DNA from 2 places in the Erwinia sp. INIA01 genome. Region 1 is predicted to be linked to the other one. Evidence: riboswitches for the same ligand, from Rfam matches in the RefSeq annotation. Region 1 holds a riboswitch; the other holds the start of a gene.
The links. A riboswitch is a leader RNA that binds a small molecule or an ion and turns the genes downstream of it on or off. The one in region 1 is predicted to bind thiamine pyrophosphate.
Positions count from the first base shown of each region.

Region 2: another riboswitch for thiamine pyrophosphate. It lies ahead of thiM (hydroxyethylthiazole kinase); the one in region 1 lies ahead of OMR58_RS11105 (TenA family protein).

Region 1 covers NZ_JAPDNC010000005.1:213,641-218,541, reverse strand. The annotation lists gene OMR58_RS11125 (FAD-binding oxidoreductase) at 1-150, opposite strand, end outside; gene OMR58_RS11120 (c-type cytochrome) at 168-524, opposite strand; gene OMR58_RS11115 (cytochrome c) at 545-1,936, opposite strand; partial or broken gene OMR58_RS11110 (Rpn family recombination-promoting nuclease/putative transposase) at 2,239-2,616, shown strand; TPP riboswitch at 2,699-2,812, shown strand; gene OMR58_RS11105 (TenA family protein) at 2,889-3,527, shown strand; gene OMR58_RS11100 (anion permease) at 3,646-4,901, opposite strand, start outside.
Region 2 covers NZ_JAPDNC010000003.1:220,679-225,579, reverse strand. The annotation lists gene fbaB (class I fructose-bisphosphate aldolase) at 1-358, opposite strand, end outside; gene thiD (bifunctional hydroxymethylpyrimidine kinase/phosphomethylpyrimidine kinase) at 536-1,336, opposite strand; gene thiM (hydroxyethylthiazole kinase) at 1,333-2,124, opposite strand; TPP riboswitch at 2,161-2,266, opposite strand; gene wcaJ (undecaprenyl-phosphate glucose phosphotransferase) at 2,395-3,792, opposite strand; gene OMR58_RS06620 (glycosyltransferase family 4 protein) at 3,914-4,901, opposite strand, start outside.

The DNA.
Region 1 (4,901 bases):
GCTGATAAAGGGCCCCTTGAAGCCTTTTGGTCGAACAGGATCGCTGCCGGCAGCAAAACTGGTGACCGGGCGAAGCAGGCCTGAAAACAGTATGCCAACGGCAGCTGCGGCCTTGAGGAAATGTCTGCGTGCCAGTAATAACGTCTGCACAAAAGCTCCTTGTCAGATTACGGGTTGGCGGAAGGCAACTGGCTAAAGTAATGAGAAAGTTGGCTGATATCTGTGTCCGTCAGACCGTTCACAACGTTCTGCATCATGCCGTTTTTACGGCTGCCGTCACGAAAGGCCTGGAGCTGACTGCGTAAATAGGGTGCTTTTTGCCCGGCCAGATTGGGCCACTCCGGATTCTGGCTTATACCGCCCGGACCATGGCAGCTCATGCAGCGGCTGGCCGTTTCGGGCTGCGCAAATTCCTGGCTTTTACCATCCGTGCCATCCGACATCGCCAGTGCCTGCGGCGCAGCGAAAATCGCCATGCTGGTCAGGAAAAGCCATATCAGTAAGCGGCGATTGCTGTTTTTCATACCCACTCCGTCAGTTCTCATTAGTCGCGTACGCTGTTAGCGTTGCGTGTTGTTATATTTTGCCGCACCTCGGCCACCGCTGAAGCGGACACTTCAGGGGCCTGATTGCCCCATGACGAACGAATGAAATTCAATATGTCGGCGATATTTCCGTCGCTGAGTGAATCGGCATAAGCGGGCATGGAATAAAGCGTGTCGTTGTGTTTTGTTTCGGCATTGGTTGCGCCTTCCAGCACAATTTTTATTAAGCTGGCCGGGTCGGGATTATTGACCATGGTATTTAACGCCAGCGCCGGGAATTTATTTTTGTAGCCCAGTCCGTTAGATAAATGGCAGCCTTCGCAGTGGGATAAATACTGTTTTGCTCCGGGGCTTAATGCCTCTCCTCGCGATAACTGATTCAGGGTTGTTAAATCGTAATAGGGCTTATCCTGTATGATATTCGGCTGTAACGAGCGCAGATAAGCGGCGATGGCCGAGAGATCGCTGTCCGACATATATTGTGTGGAGTGGGTGACAACATCGGACATCGGGCCGAAAGTGGCGGTTTTATCTGAACGGCCGGTTTTCAGTAGCGCAACGATTTCATCAGCGTGAGTTTGCCCCAGCCCTGAACGCTGCTCGCCGCGTAGTGAGGGCACCGAATAGCCATCAATGACCTGACCGCCGGACAAGTACTGGGTGCCTTTGCTGTTATCAAAAACGACTTCCTGCAGCGTGATGGCGCGGGGCGTATGGCAGGCACCGCAGTGGCCGAGGCCGGTGACATAATAAGCACCGAGCGCAACCGGTTCTTTCGGCAACGGACCCGGCGGCAGTGGTTTTGGTGCAAAAAGCCAGCGCCACCAGGTCATGGGCCAGCGCATCGAGAGCGGCCAGGGAATGGTGTTGTGCTCGCGGGGAGCCGCGACAGGCGTAACACCGTGCATGAAATAGGCATAAAGCGCTGCCATGTCGTTGTCAGTAATACGCGAGTAAGAGGTCCACGGCATGGCGGGGTATAGCGTGTCATCTGAAGGAGCAATGCCGTATCTGACCGCACGTTCAAAGTCGCCAAACGAATAGTTACCAATACCGGTTTTCTTATCCGGCGTGATGTTCGGCGGGATCATGCCACCAATCGGGGAGGCGATGGGTAAACCGCCACTAAACGCCGGTTTACCGGGGGCCGTATGACAGGCAACACAGTCACCCACGCGAGCCAGATATTCACCACGTGCAACCTGTTGTTCATCCATCGGTAAGGATATTTTAGCGTTGGGATAGCCAGGTTTGGGGATGATAAGAGTGGCTAACCAGGCAAGCACGGCAGCCACAGCCACACAGGCAACGACCCCGCTGGTCCAGCGGCATAGCCGGGATGTGGTCGAACATTTGGTGTGATTTTTGGTCTTTCCCTGGCCATTTTTCATCGGTTTTGATGCCTTGAGTGTGAATTATTTTTCGCTATTTAGTGCTCGTTTATTAGCAATGCGGGTTTTGATTGTTGAAATAACTCGAGAGGATAGTGTCTGAGTTTCTATATTTAAGTTATAAACGAGGTGAGTATGTTCCAGTGCAGGTCAATTTTTTAAACCAAAAATGCCGAGGCGGGTAAATTCGATTTTTTATTAAGACATACTGGTTATTGCATATAATTTACATTTATTTATGCGAGGCAATACTCAGAATTATGTCTATGCCGTTGTGCCTTATTCGGTAATTTTTCAGACATGAAAAACATATCCATCAGCGCGATCTCACCGGGCTGTTGGATCGATTGGCAACCCTGATTTTGGCAAAACACATGACGGGACAGCAGTTGGTTACGCTGGTAAACTATTTTGCGCACTCGGCGGAATTGTCCGATGCAGAGGTTTTTATCCGTAAACTGGCACAGCGCGTGCCGTCGCATAAGGATCAGCTAATGACTCTTGCAGAGCAGCTTGAAAAGAAAGGAATGAAAAAAGGGATTCTGCTCGGGGAGCAGCGCGGCGAACGTTCAGCTACGCTGAAAATTGCGCGAATGATGCTGCGCAATGGACTGGACCCGATCACGGTGATGAAGATAACCGGTTTGAGTGAAGATGACCTCGCAAAGATACCGTATTGATTTTATTTCGTCCGCTGTAAAGTTTTTCAGTCTTAGAGTTTTTGTTTACAACATCTGAACTGACAGGTTATGTTTCTTGCCGAACCTTTCCAGGGGGAGCCCACCAGCGGGCTGAGAGTTTGCACTTGCAACGGTGCGAAGACCCTTAATACCTGATCCGGATAATGCCGGCGAAGGGATGGCGCAACCTGTCTGACTTTTGCCTGCCTCCGATCGAGACGGCCAGAGTATCCACATTCAGTCGCGCTGTCTTTACTTTACAGGACAACACGATGACCGAACGTTTTACCGAAATCCTGCGTAACCAAAATCTGCCAACCTGGTCGGCGGCCGTTAATCACCGTTTCGTTGAGGAGCTGGTGACTGGCACCGTTGACGACCGTGTGATGATCAATTATCTGATTCAGGATCACCGCTTCCTCGACAGCTTCCTGATCCTGGTTGGCGCGGCAATGGCCAGTGCGGATACCACCGAAGCACGCCTGCGTTTTGGCCGCTTTGCCGGGATGGTTTCCTCCGAAGAAAACACCTATTTCCTGCGTTCGTTTATCGCGCTGGGCGTCAGTGAGCAGCTACGTAACGAACAGCCGGATACCGCTCCGACGGCCGGTTTTAAAGCCATCATGCGTGAAGCGGCAGCCACCCGCAGCTATGCGGCGATCCTTACCGTGCTGAACGTAGCTGAATGGCTGTATTATGACTGGGCGACTCACGCTGCCCGACCGCTGCCGGAGAATTTCGTCTACGCCGAGTGGGTTACGCTGCATGATAATCCGGATTTCAACGCGTTTGTGGCATTTATCCGTGAGGAACTGGATCGTGTTGGGCCAGCAGAAGCCTCGCAGTGTGAGGATCTTTTCCGCCGTGCGGTGGGGCTGGAGAAGGCATTTTTTGATGCGGCTTATGCGTAAATCACGCTGAAAGCAGGGTAATGTCAATACGAGTTGCCCGAGAAACTCGGGCATCCGGAGCGTCATAAAGAAGGGGCAGAAAGCCAGTGCAGTCTGCCCCAAAAAACTGCCCCGAAAATCAGCTCCACAGTGCCAGAATTGGCCAGCCGACCAGCAGCAGTAGCGAAATAAATACCACGCCGAATATCGCACCCAGCCGCCAGTAATCTTTCGACTTAACGTAGCCGCAGCCGTAGATAATCACGCCGGGACCGGTGGCATACGGCGTCAGGCAGCCCATAATACCAATCGACAGCACCAGCAGGATACACAGGTGCTCCATCGGCACGCCGGGAATACCTTTCCCCACGGCAAGGATCATCGGCAGCATGGTGGCGGTGTGGGCAGACAGGCTGGCAAACAGATAGTGGGCAAAATAGAACACCAGCACCAGCGCCACCACCGTACCGCTGGGGGAGAATCCCTCCAGATGGCGACTCATGGTGTTGGCAAACCAGTCGATAAAGCCGGAGCGGGTCAGGCCATTCGCCATCACCACCAGCGTGGCGAGGTTAACCAGCGTATTCCAGGCGCTGTGATATTTAGTGATGTCCTTCCACGGAACCACGTGCAGCGCCAGCATCAGGGATACCGCCAGCAGGCCGACCGCCGTGGCGTTAATAATTTTGCCGCCAAATACCCACAAAGACAGACTCAGCAGCACCAGACCAATCAGCGTCATCTCCTGGCGCGTCAGGCGACCCATCTCTTTTAGCGCGCCACCCGCCCAGTTTGAGACTTCCTCGCTGTGGGTGATCTCTGGCTTATAAAGAATATAGGACAGCCAGGGTGCCACGATCAGCAGGATAATCCCCACCGGCAGGAAGCTGAGGAACCACTGCAGCCAGCTGATATGAATACCGGCAATTTTACCCACAAACTCCAGGCCCAGCACGTTAGGCGCGGCACCAGTAATAAACATCGATGAGCTGAGACTGGTGCCTATCACCATCATCCACATCAGGTAGCCGCCGATGCGCTTTGACGAGGGATCGTTGGGGAATGATTTAAACAGCGGCGGCAGGTTTTTGATCACCGGGAACACCGTGCCGCCGGTGCGTGCGGTATTGGAAGGGGTAAACGGTGCCAGCATAATGTCGATGATCACGATGGCGTAGCCCAGCGTCAGCGTGCGCTTACCCATAAACTTAACCATAAACAGTGCGATACGTCGGCCCAGACCGGTAACTTCATAGCCCAGCGCGAAGATAAATGCGCCGAACACCAGCCAGACCGTCGAGCTGGAAAAGCCCGCTAAACCCCATTTCAGCGCCTGTTTACCGGCGTTAAATTCCGGATCTGCCAGCTCGGCGGCATCAAACAACACGTAGTGAC
Region 2 (4,901 bases), on a different contig from region 1:
AAACGGAAGCCAGCACGCCATAGGTGGAGGCGACGCAGTTACAGCCCGCTTCAATCGCCAGCTCGACGATATTCTTCGGGTCGAAGTACAGCGGGTTTGCGGCAAAAGAGGCGCCGGCGGAGTGCTCAACGCCCTGGTCAACCGGCAGGATAGAGAGGTAACCTGTCCCGGCTAAACGACCGGTGTTATACAGGGTTTGCATATTGCGTAAGACCGCCGGGGGACGGTTATTATCAACCATCACCCGGTCTACGTAATCCGATCCCGGAAGATAGAGGCTGTCTGCTGGAATAGTCATGCAGCGATGTTGCAAAAGAGAATCTGCTTCTTTGCCCAATAACTGTACGATGTCCGTCATGATAACTCCTGTCAAAGGTAGGGAGGGCCACGACCAGCCAACGGTCAAATGGCCCGCTGTTCAGAAATACGACTGATTTCTGACCTCAACAGGGTGAACCTAAACCTTTAACCAGGCAAATTGCTGACTGGATTTTTCAGACTAATGCGCACAAAAGCGCGTTTGCCCCTGCATTCATTACCACCATTGGTGGAAGTGATGAACCGGACCAATCCCCTGCCCGACTTCAAGCGAATCCGCCTGCTCCAGCGCACCCTGCAGCCAGGTCTTCGCCGCCTGCACGGTTGCCACCCAATTATCGTGGCGCGGGCGCAGCGCGGCCAGCGCCGCAGAGAGCGTGCATCCGGTGCCGTGGGTGTGGCGGGTATTCACGCGCGGCGCGGTGAAGCGCTGTTCCAGCTCGCGGGTGAACAGCCAGTCCGGGCTTTCCGACTCGCTGAGGTGGCCGCCCTTCATCAGCACCGCCTGGCAGCCCATCGCCAGCAGTTCCCTGCCCTGCTCGCGCATCTCCTGCTCGTTGCTCGCCATCGGGCAGTCCAACAGAGCAGCGGCCTCCGGCAGATTTGGCGTGATAATCGACACCTGCGGCAGCAGGCGTTCGCGCAGTGTGGCAACCGCCCGTTGAGAAAGCAGCGGATCGCCGCTTTTTGCCAGCATCACCGTATCCAGCACAACCCAGGGTGTGGTGGCTGCCTGCAAACGCTCGGCCACCACTTCCACAATGTCGGATTCCGCCAGCATACCGATTTTGATCGCATCGATACGTACATCCGACAGCACTGAATCCAGCTGCGCGCCAACAAAATCTGGCTCAATACGATAAACCGACTGCACGCCCCGGGTATTCTGCGCAACCAGCGCGGTGATCACGCTGGTGCCGTAAGCGCCCAGCGCCGAGAACGCTTTCAGATCCGCCTGGATACCCGCTCCGCCGCTGGGATCGGTACCGGCAATGGTCAGTGCATTAATCCGCTTCATGCCAGTTCCTCCGGGGTCAACAGATAGAGCGCATCAAGGAAGGCAGGGATAAAGCTCCCCGGTCCTGTTGCGATCGCGGCGGCACGCTCGCCGGCCAGTGATACCACGCGGCAGGCGCTGGCAACGTGGATCAGGCGATCGCCGGGCAGCGAGGCAAAACCCGCCACCACCGCCGACAGCGCACAGCCTGTACCAACCACGCGCGTCATCAACGGTGAACCGCCGCTGACACTGAGAGTCCGCTGACCGTCAGTAACAAAGTCCACTTCTCCGGTGACCGCCACAACCGCCCCGCTCTGCAAAGCGAGCTTCTGTGCGGCCTGGATCGCGGCATCGGACTGATGCCGGGAATCGACGCCGCGCCCTGAAACGGCTTCCTGCGCCAGCGCCTTGATCTCTGAGGCATTACCGCGGATGGCGGCAGGTTGATGATTCAGCAGCTGATGGCAGAATTCGGTACGGAAGGCTAACGCCCCGACCGCCACCGGGTCCAGTGACCAGCTGCGCCCTGCACGGTTTGCTGACTCCACCGCCGCCAGCATCGCCGCGCTGCGCGAGCGGGTCAGCGTGCCGACATTGACCAGCAGCGCGCTGGCTACCGCACTAAACTGCGCAGCCTCTTCGGCATCGATCACCATCGCCGGGGATGCCCCAAGCGCCAGCAGAACGTTGGCCGTAAAGGTCTGTACCACATCATTGGTCATGCAGTGAATAAGGGGGGATTGCTGGCGGAACAGCGCCAGAGAGTGCGCCACATCGTGGTGGCTGAGGGGAATGGGTTGGCTCATCTATACTCCCAACCGGCGATCAAGAAGGCGATGCCGGTTGGAGGCATCTGACTTCCCTCCGCTGGCATTATCCAGTTCAGGTTATGCGGGTTTTTCTCAGCCTTGTCCTGGGAAAACAGGAGGGGCACCCCGAGTCATGTGTTTCGACGGAAAGAATATGTAAAGGGATGGGCTAAATCAAGCATAAGAATTCTAAAGTAAAAAACCCGCCGAGGCGGGTTTTTATTCATCTTAAAGCCTGTCCGACATAGTCTTATCATAAGGTCCAGATTAATAAGCAGCTTTATTAACGAAACCTTTAAAGAAAGTCAGGAAAATAATTTTCAAATCCAACCAAATGCTCCAACCACGAATATAAATCAGGTCGAAATCAACACGCTTTTGCATTTTGTCCAGCGTGTCCGTTTCACCACGGAAGCCATTAATCTGCGCAAGCCCTGTTATCCCCGGCTTAACTTTGTGGCGCAGCATATAACCTTCAATAAGTGAGCGATACTGTTCGTTGTGCGCAACGGCATGAGGGCGTGGACCCACTACTGACATCTGACCAAAAAGCACGTTAAAGAACTGCGGCAGTTCATCCAGTGAGGTATTGCGTAAAAACTTACCGACTTTGGTCACGCGAGGATCGTTTTGCTTAGCCTGGGTAACTTTAGCGCCGTTTTCCATGACTGACATGGTTCTGAACTTCCATACCATTATTGGTTTACCGTCCATGCCATAACGAATCTGGCGGAAGATAACCGGACCAGGAGAACTCATCTTCACAGCACAGGCAATAACAATCAACGGCAGTGAGATAAACAGCAGAATAATCGATGACACAATAATGTCTTCAAGACGCTTGAATACCATATTGATACCGTTAAGAGGCGTATCAAATAATGGGACTACCGGCACACCATTAATCTCTTCAGTACGAGACTGAAGAATATTGAAAGTGAAAACGTCCGGTATTAGTAAAACAGAACAGGTAGTGTCCGTTAAGCGTTTGACAATATCTTTAATTTTGGATTCATCTTTCATGCTCATCGCAATGTAGATACGATCCAATTTGCCTTCGCGGGCATCCTCGATTAGTTTGTCAAAGTCACCCGCGTATTTAATACCATTGGTGTTTTCAATTGGCTGCTCATCATAGACGCCGGCAACAACAAAACCCATCCACGGCTCTTCAAGAAAACTGCTGATCAAGTTGATACCGGCTGGCATAGTCCCCACAAGCGCCACGTTACGTGTGTTGTATCCCATCTTTCTTAGCATCCCGGAACCAATACGAATGGCCATACGGCATACAAGGAAACCGGCAACGACAACCAAATACCATTGAATGAATATTTTGAAGCTCAGATCAAAGTCACTTAACAGGGAGCTTAACCCCAAAGTCAGTAACAGACTTAACGTCCAGTTCTTGGAGATCAGGATCAGCTCTGCGGAAGATTTCACTCCTCTCCAGGAACGGTAAAAATCGGTCATTCCACCGATCATTTGGAAGACAACCAAAACTACGAGTGCAATCAATACATGTTTATAGTCGAACTGCCGATCGTTGAAATAGGCAACAACATATAAACCCAAGAATATAATAGAGATATCTGAAAAACGCTGCACCATTGATATCAATGAGGCATTGGCATTTGAGCGTGTTCGATGATGTAGAATTGTCATTCTAGTGTCACTCTTGTTAGCTGTAGGTCAACAACCTGAAGTGATTAGGTATATTTATAGCATCAGATGATTGCGTTCTTAAATCAGGCTGAGTTCGTGAAAAAGCCCAACCATGATTAAATCAGTAACGAATTTTTTTAGTTTCGTTAAATAAAGACCATTTTCCCTCGACGTAATCAGCAATTTCCTTCTTAAATCTTTCGCTTGAGAAACGCACAGCATTTTCACGGCAGTTTTGTGGCGTGATTGCATCGTCAATCGCATCGAATTTTTTAACAGCTTCAATTACGGATTCAATCGTTTGATGATCGAAGAATATTCCCGTTGGTTTTTCAACCCCGTAAGGACGAATTGTTTCCAGGGCACCACCTTTACCAAAGGCAATTACTGGTGTACCACAGGCCTGAGCTTCTACCGGAGTAATACCGAAATCTTCCTCTGCGGCGAAAACAAAAGCCTTAGCTCTTTGCATATGATCAACCATAACTTCGTTTGACTGGTATCCCATAATTTCAACGTTACTTCCGGCTTTAGACTTAATCTTAGCCATTTCAGAGCCATCGCCGATAACAACTAATTTTTTATCCGGCATTTTACTGAAGGCTTCAACAATCAGATCGATACGCTTGTAAGGAACCATTCGTGAAGCTGTAAAATAGAAATCATCTTTCTTTTCATGCAGTGTAAATCTATCCACATCTACCGGTGGATAAATGACATCAGCTTCACGCCCGTATACTTTCTTAATTCGACGCGCGATGAACTGAGAGTTAGCAATAAAATGATCTACACCGTTTGCCGTTCTATAGTCCCACACTCGGACTTTATGCAGCAACCATTTCGCCAGGAATCCTTTAAGACCTTTATTCAAACCAGCTTCTCGCAGATATTGGTGTTGCATATCCCAGGCATAGCGAATCGGGGAATGCACATAGCTGATATGCAGTTGATCGGGCCCGGTCAGAACTCCTTTTGCAACAGCATGACTGCTTGAAAGCACAACATCATGTTTTGAAACATCAAGCTGCTCAACGGCCATCGTCATAAAAGGCAGATATTTTTGATATTTCTTTTTCGCTGATGGGAATTTTTGAATGAATGTAGTGTTA